3 regions of the Sphingobacterium sp. E70 genome follow, and region 2 is predicted to be linked to each of the others. Evidence: riboswitches for the same ligand, from Rfam matches in the RefSeq annotation. Region 2 holds a riboswitch; each other region holds the start of a gene.
What was found. Region 2 has a riboswitch for thiamine pyrophosphate ahead of pnuC (nicotinamide riboside transporter PnuC). Riboswitches for the same ligand answer to the same signal wherever they lie in the genome.
Positions count from the first base shown of each region.

Region 1: another riboswitch for thiamine pyrophosphate. It lies ahead of KUH03_RS16160 (carboxypeptidase-like regulatory domain-containing protein); the one in region 2 lies ahead of pnuC (nicotinamide riboside transporter PnuC).
Region 3: another riboswitch for thiamine pyrophosphate. It lies ahead of thiS (sulfur carrier protein ThiS); the one in region 2 lies ahead of pnuC (nicotinamide riboside transporter PnuC).

Region 1 is NZ_CP079104.1:2,264,376-2,269,599, forward strand. Features, by position in the region: partial or broken gene dusB (tRNA dihydrouridine synthase DusB) at 1-772, shown strand, start outside; gene KUH03_RS16135 (lipopolysaccharide biosynthesis protein) at 940-1,500, opposite strand; gene KUH03_RS16140 (lipopolysaccharide biosynthesis protein) at 1,524-2,345, opposite strand; gene KUH03_RS16145 (acylphosphatase) at 2,345-2,629, opposite strand; gene KUH03_RS16150 (amidohydrolase family protein) at 2,667-3,080, opposite strand; gene KUH03_RS16155 (amidohydrolase family protein) at 3,071-3,718, opposite strand; TPP riboswitch at 4,071-4,196, shown strand; gene KUH03_RS16160 (carboxypeptidase-like regulatory domain-containing protein) at 4,251-4,682, shown strand; gene KUH03_RS16165 (Plug domain-containing protein) at 4,616-5,224, shown strand, end outside.
Region 2 is NZ_CP079104.1:585,254-590,477, reverse strand. Features, by position in the region: gene KUH03_RS45250 (hypothetical protein) at 1-183, opposite strand, end outside; gene KUH03_RS04285 (acyl transferase) at 180-950, opposite strand; partial or broken gene fabG (3-oxoacyl-[acyl-carrier-protein] reductase) at 1,122-1,864, opposite strand; partial or broken gene mqo (malate dehydrogenase (quinone)) at 2,232-3,674, shown strand; TPP riboswitch at 3,686-3,828, shown strand; gene pnuC (nicotinamide riboside transporter PnuC) at 3,951-4,346, shown strand; gene KUH03_RS45235 (nicotinamide mononucleotide transporter) at 4,343-4,672, shown strand; gene KUH03_RS04265 (hypothetical protein) at 4,691-5,167, shown strand.
Region 3 is NZ_CP079104.1:5,298,585-5,303,808, forward strand. Features, by position in the region: gene KUH03_RS37945 (thiamine phosphate synthase) at 1-135, opposite strand, end outside; gene thiC (phosphomethylpyrimidine synthase ThiC) at 132-1,946, opposite strand; gene thiS (sulfur carrier protein ThiS) at 1,994-2,200, opposite strand; TPP riboswitch at 2,261-2,355, opposite strand; gene KUH03_RS37960 (hypothetical protein) at 2,591-3,142, shown strand; gene KUH03_RS37965 (family 78 glycoside hydrolase catalytic domain) at 3,115-4,002, shown strand; gene KUH03_RS37970 (hypothetical protein) at 4,050-5,006, shown strand; gene KUH03_RS37975 (alpha-L-rhamnosidase C-terminal domain-containing protein) at 5,000-5,224, shown strand, end outside.

The sequences.
Region 1 (5,224 bases), 1.7 Mb from region 2:
ATTCGGTGGAGATATTGAAAGTATGCGTCAATCAGCGGAAATCTGCACAAAAGCAAATCCAAATCTAATCGACATCAATTACGGTTGCCCTGTTAAGAAAGTGGTCTGTAAGGGAGCTGGCTCTTCCTTATTGCAAGACATTGATAAAATGGTTGCGATGACTAAAGCTGTTGTTGAAGCAACCCATCTGCCCGTGACAGTAAAAACCCGTCTTGGCTGGGATGACAATACCAAAAATGTATACGAAGTAGCAGAGCGATTGCAAGATGTCGGCATCAAAGCATTAGCAATACATGGTCGTACCCGTGCACAATTGTACAAAGGTCAGGCTGACTGGTCTATGATCCGTGATATCAAACGCAATCCACGCATTCAAATTCCAATTTTTGGCAACGGTGATGTGGATTCGGTGGAGAAAGCCGCTGCCTGGAGACAAGAATATGAGGTTGATGGTATTATGATCGGTCGTGCTGCAATTGGTTACCCATGGATTTTTAGAGAAATCAAACATTTCTTCCATACAGGTGAACGCCTGGAGGGACCTACAATTGCCGAACGTGTCGAGGTATGTAAAACACACTTAAACAAATCCATCGAATGGAAAGGTGATAAATTAGGGATCTTTGAAATGCGGAGACATTACGCAAATTATTTCAAAGGAATTCCGAATTTTAAAGAATCCAGAATGAAACTTGTCAGCTTACAAACGCAAGATGAAATTTTAGATGTACTCCATGATATTGAACATAACTTTGAAACTGAAGTATTTTAAGATTTTCCAATATTGAAAAAGGCGACAACCGAATTAAGTTGTCGCCTTTTTTATGTCCTTAACAAACCAGCTATTTTCTTCGAATTAATTTCATCAGCCCATTCTTTTCTAAGAAAAAAGTAATACCAAGCAGTAGCAATAACATCGCGTTTCCGATCCAAATATTACTATGAAAAAACTTGAAAACTCAACCAGGAAATCAACAGCCCCACTCCGAGATATACAGAGATCTTGAGCATCTTATAAGGTATGGGATAATACTTCTGACCCCAGTAAAGTGAAAAAGCGATCATGACTAGATATACTACTGTTGTTGATAAAACAGCACCAACATAGGAATAAGTTGGGATAAGCCACACATTTAGCATAATTGTAATTAGCGCTCCTATGCCCGAAATATAAATAGCGTAACGTGTTTGATCCGTCAACTTATACCAAATCGATAAATTCATATATATTCCTAGTAGCACATAATTGAATAAAAGAATTGGGACAATTTTAAGCCCAGTCCAGTATGTTGCGACCTCTTTTTCATTACCCTTGATAAAATATTTCAGCCAATCCAGATTGACTGTCAATCCAACCATTGCGATAACCATAAGGATAACAAAATACTCCATGATTAGTGCATAGGTTTTCGATGCGTTCTGGTTTTTTGAATATGAAAAGAAGAAAGGTTCTGCCCCTAGTCTAAAAGCTGTAACAAATAAGCTTAAAAATACGGCCAATTTAGCAACTGCACCATATATACCTAAATCATCTTTCCCCGCCTCCCTGGTACCAATTTCAGAAAGAACATTTTGTCTAGATTCTCATTAATAATAAATGAAATATTAGCGACTAGAATTGGGAAGCTATACTTCAACATTTCATTCATTAATCTTTTATCTAGGCTGAATCGGAAAGTTAACAATTCCGGCAGTAATAGAATTAATGTAACAATACTTGCGAAAAGATTGGAAATAAAGACATAACCTATCCAACCTTCTTTGAACCATGTTCCAGCAAAATCAGCCCAAAAAGTATATTTATGTACCCAATCCGGCAAGAACAAAATAAAGAACAAATTTGAAATCACGGTAATACCAATATTGACAAATTTCAGCGCACTATACTTATAAGGTCTCCCCTCGGCACGCAATTTTGTAAATGGTATGACAGCAAGCGCATCCGCAACGAGAATAAATGCGAAGTATTTAATATATTGCTCATAAAGAGACACATCTCCACCATCCGCGAACCACGAAGCAATGGGTCTTGTGAAAACAAATACAGACAACAGTAATAATCCGGCGGTAATTAAAGTAATAAAGAAGCTATTATTGTAAACTTTATTCTTATTCTGTGGTTCAACTTTCTGTAAATACCGGAAATAAGTTGTCTCCATTCCAAATGCTAGAATAGCATTCAGCATGGACATCCACGCATAAAAATTAGAATAAATTCCATAAATCGCTGCATCTTTGAATTTACGGAGATAGAGCGGTGTCATCAGGAATCCTATCATTCTTGAAACGATAGTAGTCACACCATAGATAACGGTATCGCTGAGAAATTTCTTTATTGTTGACACTAGGCTTGGGATTGGACTCTTTTAATCACTTCAAAATTAGAAAAGCCCTTCAGCTCGCCTTCCTCAACTTCAACAGCTTCAACAGTTGCATCCTCTGGACCTTCCTGGCAGAAGTCCATCATTGAATCGAGTGCAAAATCGTCACCTTCAGCTTCAATATAGACAGATCCATCTTTTTGATTGACAACAAAGCCTTTTACACCAACCTGATCTGCAACAGCTTTGGCCGTCAATCGAAAAGACTCCTGTACTTTACCCCTTATTGAAATATTCAAATGTTTCATAAGAGCAAAAGTACAGAAGTTTTTGTGGAATTAAATACTATGCTAAACGTTTGATTTTAACTTTATCTGTCAAACGCATGTGTTCCATACCTTGGAGCAAAACAACTCCCGGCTTTTTACCTACTTCCAGAGATCCATATTTATCTTGGATATTCAACGCAACAGCCCCGTTGATTGTAGCCCATTGAATGGTTTGCAAGAAATCCAAATCTTCGAAATGTTCATGCAATGCTTTCAACTCTTCCAATACTGAAAGCGTATCGTTCGATGCCAAACTATCCGTTCCGATAACTAAGGGTTGTCCAGCATTTATAAAATTATGAATCTTAGGTAAAGCACCCTCGATATATAAATTTGCTTTCGGACACAAACACCACACAACATCCCGATCCATACGCTCCACAAAATCCAAATCTTTTAATGAAGTATACGTATTATGAACTAACAACAACTTATTCGGATAAGGCAAATAAGGTAAATAAGACTGGATCGAATTCCGGGCCTGCGCTTTAATAGAATCTGCATTTTTCCCGATACTCTTATAGAAGTCCAGGAACTCACCTGTCTTGTATCTAAACAATTTATTCTCTTCATCACTCTCCTGATTATGAATACTAATGATGTTCGTCTCAGGGACAGCTTTTTTGAATTTTTGAAAAGAGCTTTTGAACAGGAATAAGGTGCATGTGGTGTAATCGACACATGGCCATTTCTGAATTCTTGCGTCAACGATTTTGCTTCTTTTAATTTAAAATCAGCTTCCTCAGGTTCAACACCAATGACTTCCACAAACGTATGATAAAGTATTTGCGATTCCTCTTTCAGTGTAGAAGAGTTATCTGTATTCGCATGATCGCCCACAGCTACAATACCATTTTCATACATCTCTTTATCCGCCTTTGCCATTGCATCATCCATTTTCTTCATTGAAGCACTACGTGAAGTCATCACCTGACTCAAGAAATTCGGCAGACCGGTACCTTTGGGTACTACACCTTTCATATGTGACAATTCAAGATGGCAATGGGCGTTGATAAAACCTGGAATAATAACGCCATCATACCTTTCGATCTTGACCTTATCATTCAAAGTAAACGATGCGGGTTCGTAAATACCCTGAATTACCCCTCTTCATCTACCGCTACAATACCATCTTTTATTGGCATCGAAGTGATCGGTAGAATATAATTTGCGCTTAAATATTTTAACATTTTATCTCCTCACTCTCAAATTAGTAATTAAAAATTTTTGACCGATATGAATACATACTAACAGTAGAAAACTCTATGCCAAGGTACCTAAAAAGAACAATAAATACCAAAAACAAGCCTAAACGTAAAACTTTAAACCATAAGGAAATTTTAACAAATTTTTAACTAGCTTGGCTTTTTGTCAAAAACACATCATGTTATACCATTCCGATTTTAATGTATATATTCGCACCATCGAATAGGGGTGCCTTGTTTTGTCAAAAACACAAATAAGGGCTGAGATTATACCCAACAGATTAAGTTCTGTGCACCTGATCCAGGTAATGCTGGCGGAGGGAGAGGTTAGTTAAATAGAACGATCATAGTGACCCCTTTCTATGATTTGTTTAACTTAAACAAAATACATCAACATGATCAAATTTTTGATTTGTAGCGCTTTAGCTACTGTTTCTATCCAAATTGCTGTTGCTCAGCACAATTTGACGATTAAGACCGTAGACAAGAACACACAAAGGCCGCTACAAAATGCATCAGTATCCCTGGATGGACAGGCTTCTTTTACAACCAAATCGGACAAAGATGGTCTGATCAAATTGTATAATATCCAGAAAGGGAAGCATTCCGTTCAAGTTTCTTTTATAGGATATCATACTTGGACCCAAAACCTGAACATTGAGCGCGACATGCAATTGACGGTCCAACTTGATCCGAAAACAATTCGTACAGAAGAAGTACTCGTTGTATCTACCAGAGCCAAAAAGAATGCCCCAACAACATTCAAGAATATCTCAAAAGAAGAGATTTCCAGAAACAATCTAGGGCAAGATATCCCTATCTATTGAATCAAACACCTTCTGTCCAGGTCAACTCCGATGCAGGGGCCGGCATAGGATATACAAACATGACCATTCGTGGATCTGACAACCAGCGCATCAACGTAACGCTTAATGGAATCCCACTAAATGATGCTGAAAGCATGGGCTCATTCTTTGTCAATCTTCCTGATTTCGCATCATCTACCGAAAGCATTCAAGTGCAACGAGGGATTGGAACCTCGACAAATGGTGCTGGTTCCTTCGGTGCTTCCTTAAATATTCAATCCAATACCTTAGCCGAAAAACCCTATGTTGAGCTCAATAATTCTTTCGGTTCTTATAATACCTGGAAAAATACCGTAAAGCTCGGAACCGGTTTGATCAACGACAAATTTGCTTTCAATGCGCGGTTATCTAGGATTAGCAGTGACGGTTATATTGAAAGAGCTTCTTCAGATTTACAATCCTTTTATATCGATGGAGGCTACTATGGAAAGAAACATATTTTAAAAGGGATCGTATTTTGGGAAAAGAGAAAACCTACCAGGCCTGGAACGGTGTACCAGAGC
Region 2 (5,224 bases):
ATCGCTTTGGTCAAAACGCCCCAGTATCTCAAATGAACCATCCTGATACACTTTTCCGAGATCCTGTGTTGCTATAAATGAACACGAGTAGCGGTTGGCTAAGTCGATGACATTAATGCCTCCGGTTCTGTCGGCGGAAATTAAACTCAACGGGTCATTTGTATCACGAATTAATACTTTCATCCATTTGGGCAAATGGAAAATCCCTTGACCCGAAGAGTACCCTGTGACAATAATTCGGTCATACCATATTCTGAGTGTATCCCACTGACCTTAAAAGCATCCTCAAGCAGTTGGTGAATTTCCTGTTTCACCATTTCTTTGCGTTTACCTTTCATTCCGCCAGTTTCCATGATAATCAGTTCCGGAAATTCAAAAGCATATTGCTCAATGAAATCAAGCAAGGCATAGGTGACACCAAAAAGGATGGTTTTAGTTCCGTTATCTTTTAATTGGACAAGTGTATCGTATAGCTCCTGATGATTGTAGAGGAAATAATTACTCTCTGTTTGTTTACTCTGTTTCATCAAATCATCGATCATGTAGATCAGGGACGAACCATTTCTTTCCAGATAGGAGGGGAGTAGGGCCAAAACAGCGATATCCGTAATCGGTCCATAGAAATCTTCGAATATACGTCGAAAAGTGTGCTCATAGATGGACACATCGGCAACAAGATGTTTGGATGTGACCATGCCTGTTGTGCCTGAGCTTGAAAACACAATTTGGGGAGCCATTCCGGCAGCCAGAACTTTTTGTGTTTTGAAAAATTCTATCGGCAGGAAGGGGATGTCCGTATAATGCTTGACTTGATTTTTTTCTTTACCTATCAGCGAAACATAGTCTCGGTAAACCTGACAATGCTGCAGTTGGAAGTGATAAGTTTCTAAACAATGTTGATTAAAGTCGTCCTCTGTTTGAATTGCAAAAAAATCCGTCCAATTCGTCATAGCATTTAAATTTTGATGGACAAAATTAGCTAAAATTTAGAAATATTGGGTAGCAAAGCCAAAGCTGGAGAGTCGGAATAATGTAAAAGCGTCTGCGGGCGAATTTTGGTATTCGGAATAATTATAGAAAAACACTGGTGTCGACTTTAGGACACCAGTATTTGATATATTTTACAACATACCACCATCAACAGGAAGAACCTGTCCAGTGACGTATGCGGATAAATCAGATGCAAGGTAAAGACAGGCATTGGCTACATCTTCTGGAGATCCAGCACGTTTCAAAGGAATTCCAGCTTCCCATGTCGCGATCACTTTAGGATCCAATATATCTGTCATTTCTGTACGGATAAATCCAGGAGCAACAACGTTTGCACGGATGTTACGTGAACCCAATTCTTTAGCAACGGATTTGGTGAATCCTATGATACCAGCTTTGGAAGCGGCATAATTTGATTGACCAGCATTCCCTTGACGCCAACAACGGATGACATATTGATGAAAGAACCTTTACGGTTTTTCATCATTATTTTTGAAGCAGCTTTTGTAACATTAAATACGGATTTCAAGTTGACGTTTAAGACGTCATCCCAGTTTTCTTCCGTCATACGCATGAGCAGACCATCTTTTGTGATGCCAGCATTATTGACTACGATATCCAGGCTTCCAAAATCTGCAACGATTGCATTGATTAATTGTTCTGCTTCTTCAAATTTCGAAGCATCAGAACGGTAGCCGATTACTTTTGTTCCGTAGGCTTGAAGCTCTTTTTCCAGCGCTTGTCCCTTTTCTACAGACGAAAGGTAAGTGAAAGCAACATTGGCGCCGTGTTGTGCAAACACTTCCGCAATTTTTCTTCCAATTCCTTTTGATGCTCCAGTTACCAAAGCAATTTTTCCTTCAAGTAGTTTCATATAAGAGTGTAATGTTATTCGTTGATGTTTTTGCAAAAATGTTAAAACTATATTATAACACAAAATCTTTCGATAAATAACGATTCAAAAAGCAATGGGCCTTTGTCTTATTTGGGACTATTTACTGCCGTATCGATGAACGATATCCCATGTATGGCCTTAGAAAACTGGAAAAAGTGGAATTTCAATTATGCTTAGGATTATTTTAATAAATCAATGGTATTTTTGAATAAGTGTTTCTAAAAAGTACAGTTTTTTGACAAAAGACTTGGGGTTTACCAAAACTATATTAAATTTGCATCAATCACAAAAACATGAGCAAAAATCAAATAAAGAAGTTGACGTTGTTCTAATCGGCGCCGGGATTATGAGTGCTACTTTGGGTACTCTAATCAATGAATTAAGCCCAGACGTTAATATTGAAATTCTCGAGCGTTTGGATGTTGTGGCGGCTGAGTTCTGACGCTTGGAATAATGCTGGTACAGGTCACTCGGCCTTGTGCGAATTGAATTATACACCGGAACAAAAAGATGGTTCCGTAAAAGTTGATAAAGCTGTTAAAATTGCTGAGCAATTTGAAGTTTCTAAGCAGTTTTGGTCGTACTTGGTTGATAAGGGTATTATTGCCCAACCAGAGAACTTTATCCGCAGCATTCCCCATATGAGTGCGGTTTTTGGTGAAAAAGATGTGAAATTCCTGAAGACAAGATGGGAAACAATGAACACCCAGACCTTGTTCAAAGGCATGGAATATACCGAAGATGCAACGCTATTGAAGTCATGGATTCCTTTGATGATGGAAGGGCGGGATGCAAGTGAGAAAATTGCTGCAACCAAGATGGACTTAGGTACCGATGTGAATTTCGGTTCATTGACACGTGATTTGATTAATAACCTAGCAAACAAAGAAAATATTTCAATTTCCTTAAACCACGAAGTTGTTGATATCGATCGTGAAGACGATGGCCGTTGGGAAATCGAAGTGAAAGATCTGAAAACGGGGATAAAGAGGAGCTAAAAGCGAAGTTTGTTTTTATCGGTGCTGGAGGTCACTCCTTGTTATTGCTGGAGAAATCTGGTATTCCAGAAGCAAAAGGTTACGGTGGATTCCCTGTAGGAGGACAATGGTTGAGATGCGTAAACGAAGAAATTATCAATACGCACCATGCTAAAGTCTATGGTAAAGCATCTGTTGGCGCGCCACCGATGTCTGTACCGCACTTAGATACCCGTTATATCGATGGAAAACAAGCCTTACTTTTCGGTCCGTATGCTGGTTTCTCAACCAAATTCTTGAAGCAAGGTTCTTATTTTGATTTGCCTGCATCGATCAAATTATCCAATATCCGTCCGATGTTATCGGCAGGACTTGACAATTTGCCGTTGACGAAGTATCTGATTACGGAAGTGATGAAATCTCCTAAAGATAAATTGGAATCGCTGAAACAATTTATGCCAACAGCTAAATTGGAAGATTGGGTTATTGAGAAAGCCGGTCAACGTGTTCAGGTGATTAAAAAGGATGAGAAGAAAGGTGGAATTTTGGAGTTTGGTACAGAAGTGGTTTCAAGTGCAGACGGTTCTATCGCCGCGCTATTGGGAGCTTCTCCAGGTGCATCAACTTCGGTGGCAATCATGATCAGTCTATTGAAGAAATGTTTCCCTGAGCGTGCTAAATCAGATGAATACCGCAAGAAACTACGCGAGATGATTCCTTCTCATGGCAAATCGTTAAATGATGATGCTGAGCTTTGTAGAGAGACGCGTATCCGTACGCATAAAGCGTTGAAATTGATTGATATAGATTAATTTCAATAAACAATATACTTATGGGGTGCTCGGAAATGACAATGTCATCTGGGCTGAGATTATACCCAATAAAAGCGATTGTACGACCTTGTGCAATCGCTTTTATATACCTGATCCGGATAATGCTGGCGTAGGGATTTTAATTTCAATAAAAACATCCGTTTTTTCCGCTCATAAGTTTATTATGTAATTACACGAACTAATAAACAATTGAATGACTTCTGATACAATTTTCGAGGCTTTTATTCAGCAAATGCAGCAAGCCACCATAGCTGAATGGCTGGGGTATGTTTTGGTATCTTGCAGGTTTGGTTTTCAAGGCAAAATAAATCGATCAATTACCTCTTTGGGATAATAGGCATTATCATATCCGTATATGTATTATTCCATGCAAAATTATATGCAGAAATCTTGTTGCATCTCTATTATTTGGTGATGAGCGTCTATGGTTGGATCTATTGGAAATATAGCAGTGATACGATCGTACCGATCAGCCGTAGTACAGCCCGAGATTGGCAGATTGTTGGTTTTATCTGTGTAGTCGGTTTCCTATTGTTCTATTTTGGTCTGGTGCATTTAACTGATTCGGATGTTCCGTTATGGGACTCTTTTGTTTCCTGTACAGCCTGGGCAGGGATGTGGCTGCTGGCAAAGCGTAAACTTGAAAATTGATTTTATTGAACATCAGTAACCTGATGGCAATTCCCTTGCTTATACACAAAGGTCTATTCCTTTATGCTGGTTTAACCTTATTTTTATTTGTGATGGCTTTTAGTGGCTATTTTAATTGGCGGAGAATATTAAGTGATGAAAAAAATATGCAACTGACTGATGCAGCTATTGCTGTTCTAAAAGATCAGCAACAGAAAGCAATTCAGCAAAAGAGTTTGTCTGATGAGCAGCTTGAACTGATATACCTGAACAAGTGGTTTAAAATCTGGGTACCAGAATCTCTGAATGGCTTGGGGCTGGATCTGGTTAGTGGGCTTTCCTGTTGAAGGAGCTAGCCTACTGGGATGGGGATTGGCGTGGACGGTAACTTTATGTGCGGGAGCGAATCTTTTGTTGGTTTTATTGACTCCGAAGTTGGGCAGGATATTTTCACTTCAAAACAGATATGTTTTGGAGGAAGTGGGCAGATTGCAGGCATCGCTGAACGTGAGGGCAAGTCTTATCGCTTGAAAGGGCTTTGGAAATATGCTACTGGAGCACCCCACCTGACACATTTTACCTTGAACGCCTATATTCAGGCGGATGGACAACAACTGTTGGATCAGGATGGAAATCCACTTGTAAAATCTTTCTTTGTCGCGCGTGAATTTGCATTGATTCATTACGATTGGGATACTTTCGGCCTTGAGGCGACAGCATCGCATTCTTTTTCACTAGACAATATATGGGTAGACGACAACCAGTCTTTTTTATTGATGCCTCAAAAAGTACACGACCTGAGCTGCTCTATCAATATCCTTTTATGCCATTTGCGGAGTTGACCTTATTGGTGAATTTTATGGGGATGTACGATCGGTTTTTGGATCTGATCGAGAAGT
Region 3 (5,224 bases), 1.6 Mb from region 2:
TACATATCGCTGCATTTGTTCATCTGAAAAATGATATTTTCGCAAGTGCAAAAGATCAAGCCCCTGTTCAAACAGTGCATGTATGGTCTGAAGTTCTGAAGTGAATTCTTCCGCTGCTGTCAATGCAATGATCATAAATAGATTTCCTTTCCTTGGGCGATGAATTCCTGTGATTTTTCAAGCATACCCTGTGCTGCGCTATCCCTGATTTCCTGTGTAATTTTCATGGAGCAGAATTTTGGGCCACACATCGAACAGAAATGTGCTACTTTGGCAGCGTCTGCAGGTAAAGTTTCGTCGTGGTATTCACGGGCAGTGTCTGGATCCAATGACAAGTTGAACTGATCCTCCCAGCGGAATTCAAATCTCGCCTTACTCAGGGCGTTGTCGCGATACTGTGCCCCAGGATGTCCTTTGGCTAGGTCTGCAGCATGCGCAGCCGGTTTGTAGGTGATGACACCATCTTTCACATCTTTTTTATTGGGCAGTCCGAGGTGTTCTTTTGGTGTTACATAACAGAGCATGGCACAGCCATACCAGCCGATCATTGCCGCACCAATGGCAGAAGTAATGTGGTCATAACCCGGAGCAATGTCGGTTGTCAGTGGACCGAGGGTATAAAATGGAGCCTCGTCACAACATTCCAGCTGTTTTTCCATGTTCTCTTTGATAAGCTGCATCGGAACGTGGCCCGGTCCTTCGATCATCACTTGTACATCATGCTTCCAGGCAATCTTGGTTAACTCACCCAAAGTTTCCAGCTCTGCAAATTGTGCGGCGTCATTGGCATCGGCAATTGCGCCGGGGCGCAACCCATCACCAAGCGAAAAAGCAACATCATACTGTTTCATGATCTGACAGATCTCTTCAAAATGGGTATAAAGGAAGTTTTCCTGATGATGGAAAAGACACCATTTAGCCATGATGGATCCACCTCTTGACACGATCCCTGTCACCCGCTGTGCTGTTAAATGGATATAACGCAATAGAACCCCAGCATGTATTGTGAAGTAGGATACACCCTGTTCGGCCTGCTCGATCAGGGTATCCCGAAAAATTTCCCAGGTGAGATCTTCGGCAACACCTTTGACCTTTTCCAGCGCTTGATAGATCGGGACAGTACCTATTGGAACAGGTGAATTGCGGATAATCCATTCGCGGGTTTCGTGGATATTTTTGCCTGTAGACAGGTCCATAATTGTGTCGGCACCCCAGCGGCAGGCCCAAACGGCCTTTTCAACCTCTTCTTCGATACTTGAACTCACTGCACTATTACCGATATTGGCATTGATCTTTACCAGAAAATTGCGACCGATAATCATCGGCTCACTTTCCGGATGATTGATATTATTAGGGATAATTGCCCTACCAGCGGCGATCTCCTCACGGACAAACTCTGGTGTAATATATTTTCCGACAGTTCGGGCACCGAAATTTTCGCCCGGATGCTGATGATCCATGCCCGGTGTACTATCAGCAAGTTGCTCTATCCGTTGGTTTTCACGAATGGCAACATACTCCATCTCTGGTGTAATGATCCCCTTTCTGGCATAATGTAATTGCGTCACATTTTTACCCGGTGCAGCAACTTTAGGTTTATGGCTGTAAGCAAACCGAAGTTCGTCCAATGTGGTATCTGCCAGACGTTTTTGACCATATTGCGAACTGATCCCTTCAAGCTGTATGACATCCTCGCGGTCCAGGATCCACTGATCACGAAGACGGGGAAGTCCTTTACGGATGTCAATCTCTTGTGTCCCATCTGTATAGGGACCAGAGGTGTCATAAATACTGATGGGCGGGTTGACCTCGATCTGTCCATTACTCAATTTGGTCGGACTCAATGAAATCTGACGCATGGCCACCTTGATAGGGAAGAGTGTACCAGGAACAAAGATTTTGGTTGAATTTGGAAAAGGGGTTTGTGTGATTTTTTCTGCTGTCATGTTAATGGGGAATTAGGTATATTGAATTGATTCTGCTCCATACGAGATTATCCGCCTTGTGTAGCGGTTATGAGTAGGATATGATCATTGGGTTGTAAAACTGTTGCGGTCCAGTTGTCTTTTGGAACAACGCAGTTGTTGAGGGCCACGGCAATACCTTGGGTTTTACCGGATAATTCCGTCTGTAAAAGTTCGGCCAAAGAGCCCGGTGCGGGGTCGAAAAATCGGATTTGATGATTGATTGTTAGTTCCATTCCTTTTATTTTTTTGGTAAAACTTTAGGAATGGCAACAACAAGATACAGTAATGTATCTGGAAGATAGCTTACTTTTCCCTACGCCAGTATGATCTGGATCAGGTTATAAGGGTAAAATCTCAGCCCGCATATGCAGACACCCTAAAGTCGGGACTAATATAGGATTATTTTGATGAATAATCCAAAACATTGCTATTAATTTTCATCGGCAGGATAACAGGACAGTACAGTTTAATTATCTTGATAATAATTGATATATTCGTTTTTGAATCAACTAAAACAATTTAACACTTTTTGTATTCCTGTTGAGTGTGTGCATTGTCACCCAGGAAAGAACCTAAATGCTATGCTAGGAAATACAGAAAGCTGAACGAAGTATAAACTAAACATGCGGAAAATTTTACTGATGACGATGCTGTGTGTAAGCTCGATACTGTATGCACAAAAACAAAAAGAATGTCTGCCAATTGAATTGAACTGTGAACATCTTGTGAATCCGCTGGGTGTGGATAAATCAAATCCCCGCTTAAGCTGGCGACTGACCGATAAGCGACAGGGAGCGAAGCAATCTGCTTATCAAATCTTGGTAAGCAGTGATTCACTTGCATTGGTAAAAAATAAAGCTAATAGCTGGAATAGCGGAAAGCGACTGAGTTCGGCGATGTTGATTCATTATGACGGTATTAGCTTGAAACGGCAGACAAAATACTATTGGAAAGTGCGTGTCTGGGACAAAAATGCGAGTGAAAGTACATCTTCCATCGCTTCATTTGAGACTGGTATGATGGGGATGGAGAACTGGAGGGGAAATGGATCAGTGATAATCAGGATATTCACGAGCAGGCGGCACCGTATTTCAGAAGAGCATTTAAAACGACCAAGCCGATTAAGTCTGCCCGTGCCTATATTGCTGTGGCGGGACTTTACGAGCTTTCAATAAATGGCAAAAAAATAGGTGACCATCGTCTGGATCCGATGTATACCCGATTTGATAGACGTACCCTCTATGTGGTGGAGGATGTGACCCGTCAGATCCAGCAGGGAAACAATGCCATTGCTGTCGTATTGGGAAATGGTTGGTATAATCATCAACCATTAGCGGTATGGAATTTTGATAAAGCCCCTTGGCGTAATCGTCCCACATTTTGCTTGAACCTGCGCATTGTCTATCAGGATGGCAGTGAGGAGACGTTAACTACAGACCAACAATGGAAGACGGCGGCGGGACCTATCCGTTATAATAATATCTACACCGGCGAACATTATGATGCCCGTCTGGAGATGCCGGGATGGGATACTCCACAGTTTGACGATTCACAGTGGCATGCCATTCAGTATCGGAACCCACCTTCTACTAATATTGTTTCCCAACAGATGGTGCCCATCCGCCTGGTTCGATCGTATTCGCCGAAATCAATGAAAAAGATGGATGAGAAAACCTACATCTTTGATATGGGACAGAATATGGCCGGTGTGACAAAGATCAAGATTGGTGGTAAGGCAGGGACGGTGATCAAAATCAAGCATGGCGAACGATTGCAGGCAAATGGACGCTTGGATCTGTCCAATATTGATGTATATTATCGTGGGAATAAAGAACTGGAACCCTTTCAAACCGACATCTTGACGTTGAGTGGTAGGAAAGAGGATGAATTTATGGCGAAATTTGGCTATAAAGGCTTTCGCTATGTCGAAGTGAGCAGCAGTGATCCGATTGTATTGGACGAATCCGCTGTTACAGCTTATTTCATGCATAGCGATGTACGTCCAATTGGTCAGCTGAAAACTTCATCCCCTTAATAAACGGTTTATGGGAAGCAACCAACAATGCCTATCTGTCCAACTTAATGGGTTATCCCACAGATTGTCCGCAACGGGAGAAAAATGGCTGGACTGGTGATGGTCATCTCGCAATCGAAACAGCCTATTATAATTTTGACGGCATCACTGTCTATGAAAAGTGGATGGCCGATCATCGGGACGAACAGCAGGAAAACGGAGTGTTGCCTGATATCATACCAACAGGAGGTTGGGGCTATGGTACCGCAAATGGCTTGGACTGGACAAGCACCATTGCCATTATTCCTTGGCAAACTTATCTGTTTTACGGAGATGCCAGCTTGCTAGCTGAATGTTATGACAATATTAAACGTTATGTGGATTACGTGGATGGAATCAGTCCCAATGGCTTGACAACCTTCGGTAGGGGAGATTGGGTGCCGGTCAAATCGCAGTCTAATCTCGAACTTACCTCATCTGTTTATTTTTATGTTGATGCGACAATTTTGGCCTCTGCCGCAAAAATGTTTGGAAAAACAGCTGATCAGCAGAAATACGAAATGTTAAGCAAGAAGATCAAAGATGCCATCAATGCGAAGTTTTTGGATCGTTCAAAAGGGATCTATAGCACGGGGACGCAGACAGAGTTGAGTGTGCCTTTATATTGGGGCGTGGTACCGGAAGCGATGAAAGCCAAAGTTGCAGCCAATTTAAATAATAGGGTAGAAGCGACCAATTTTCACTTAGATGTTGGCGTATTGGGGGCAAAAGCACTTTTGAATGCGCTCAAAGATAACGGCTATGGTGAGACAGCCTATAAAGTTGCGGTACAGGATACCTATCCCTCCTGGGGCTGGTGGATTGTCAATGGGGCGACAACATTGCTGGAAAACTGGGATCTGAAAGCAACAAGAGATATCTCTGATAATCACATGATGTTTGGTGAGATTGGAGGCTGGTTTTTAAATCCATTGGGGGTATCTTGCCTGATCCAACACAAGCTGGCTTCAAACATGTATTGTTAAAGCCTATTTTCCCGAAGGAGCTCAAGGAGTCTTCGATTTCTTATCAGTCTTCCTATGGCAATATCCTGTCCAGCTGGAAGGTAAAGGGGAACAAGATTGAATATACCGTGGAGATACCGGCAAATGCCACGGCAACGTTTTATCCGCCTGAGAATATCCGCAATAGCAATGTTGTCCAATTGGAAGCGGGGAAATATCAAATGGATCTGGAATTGAAA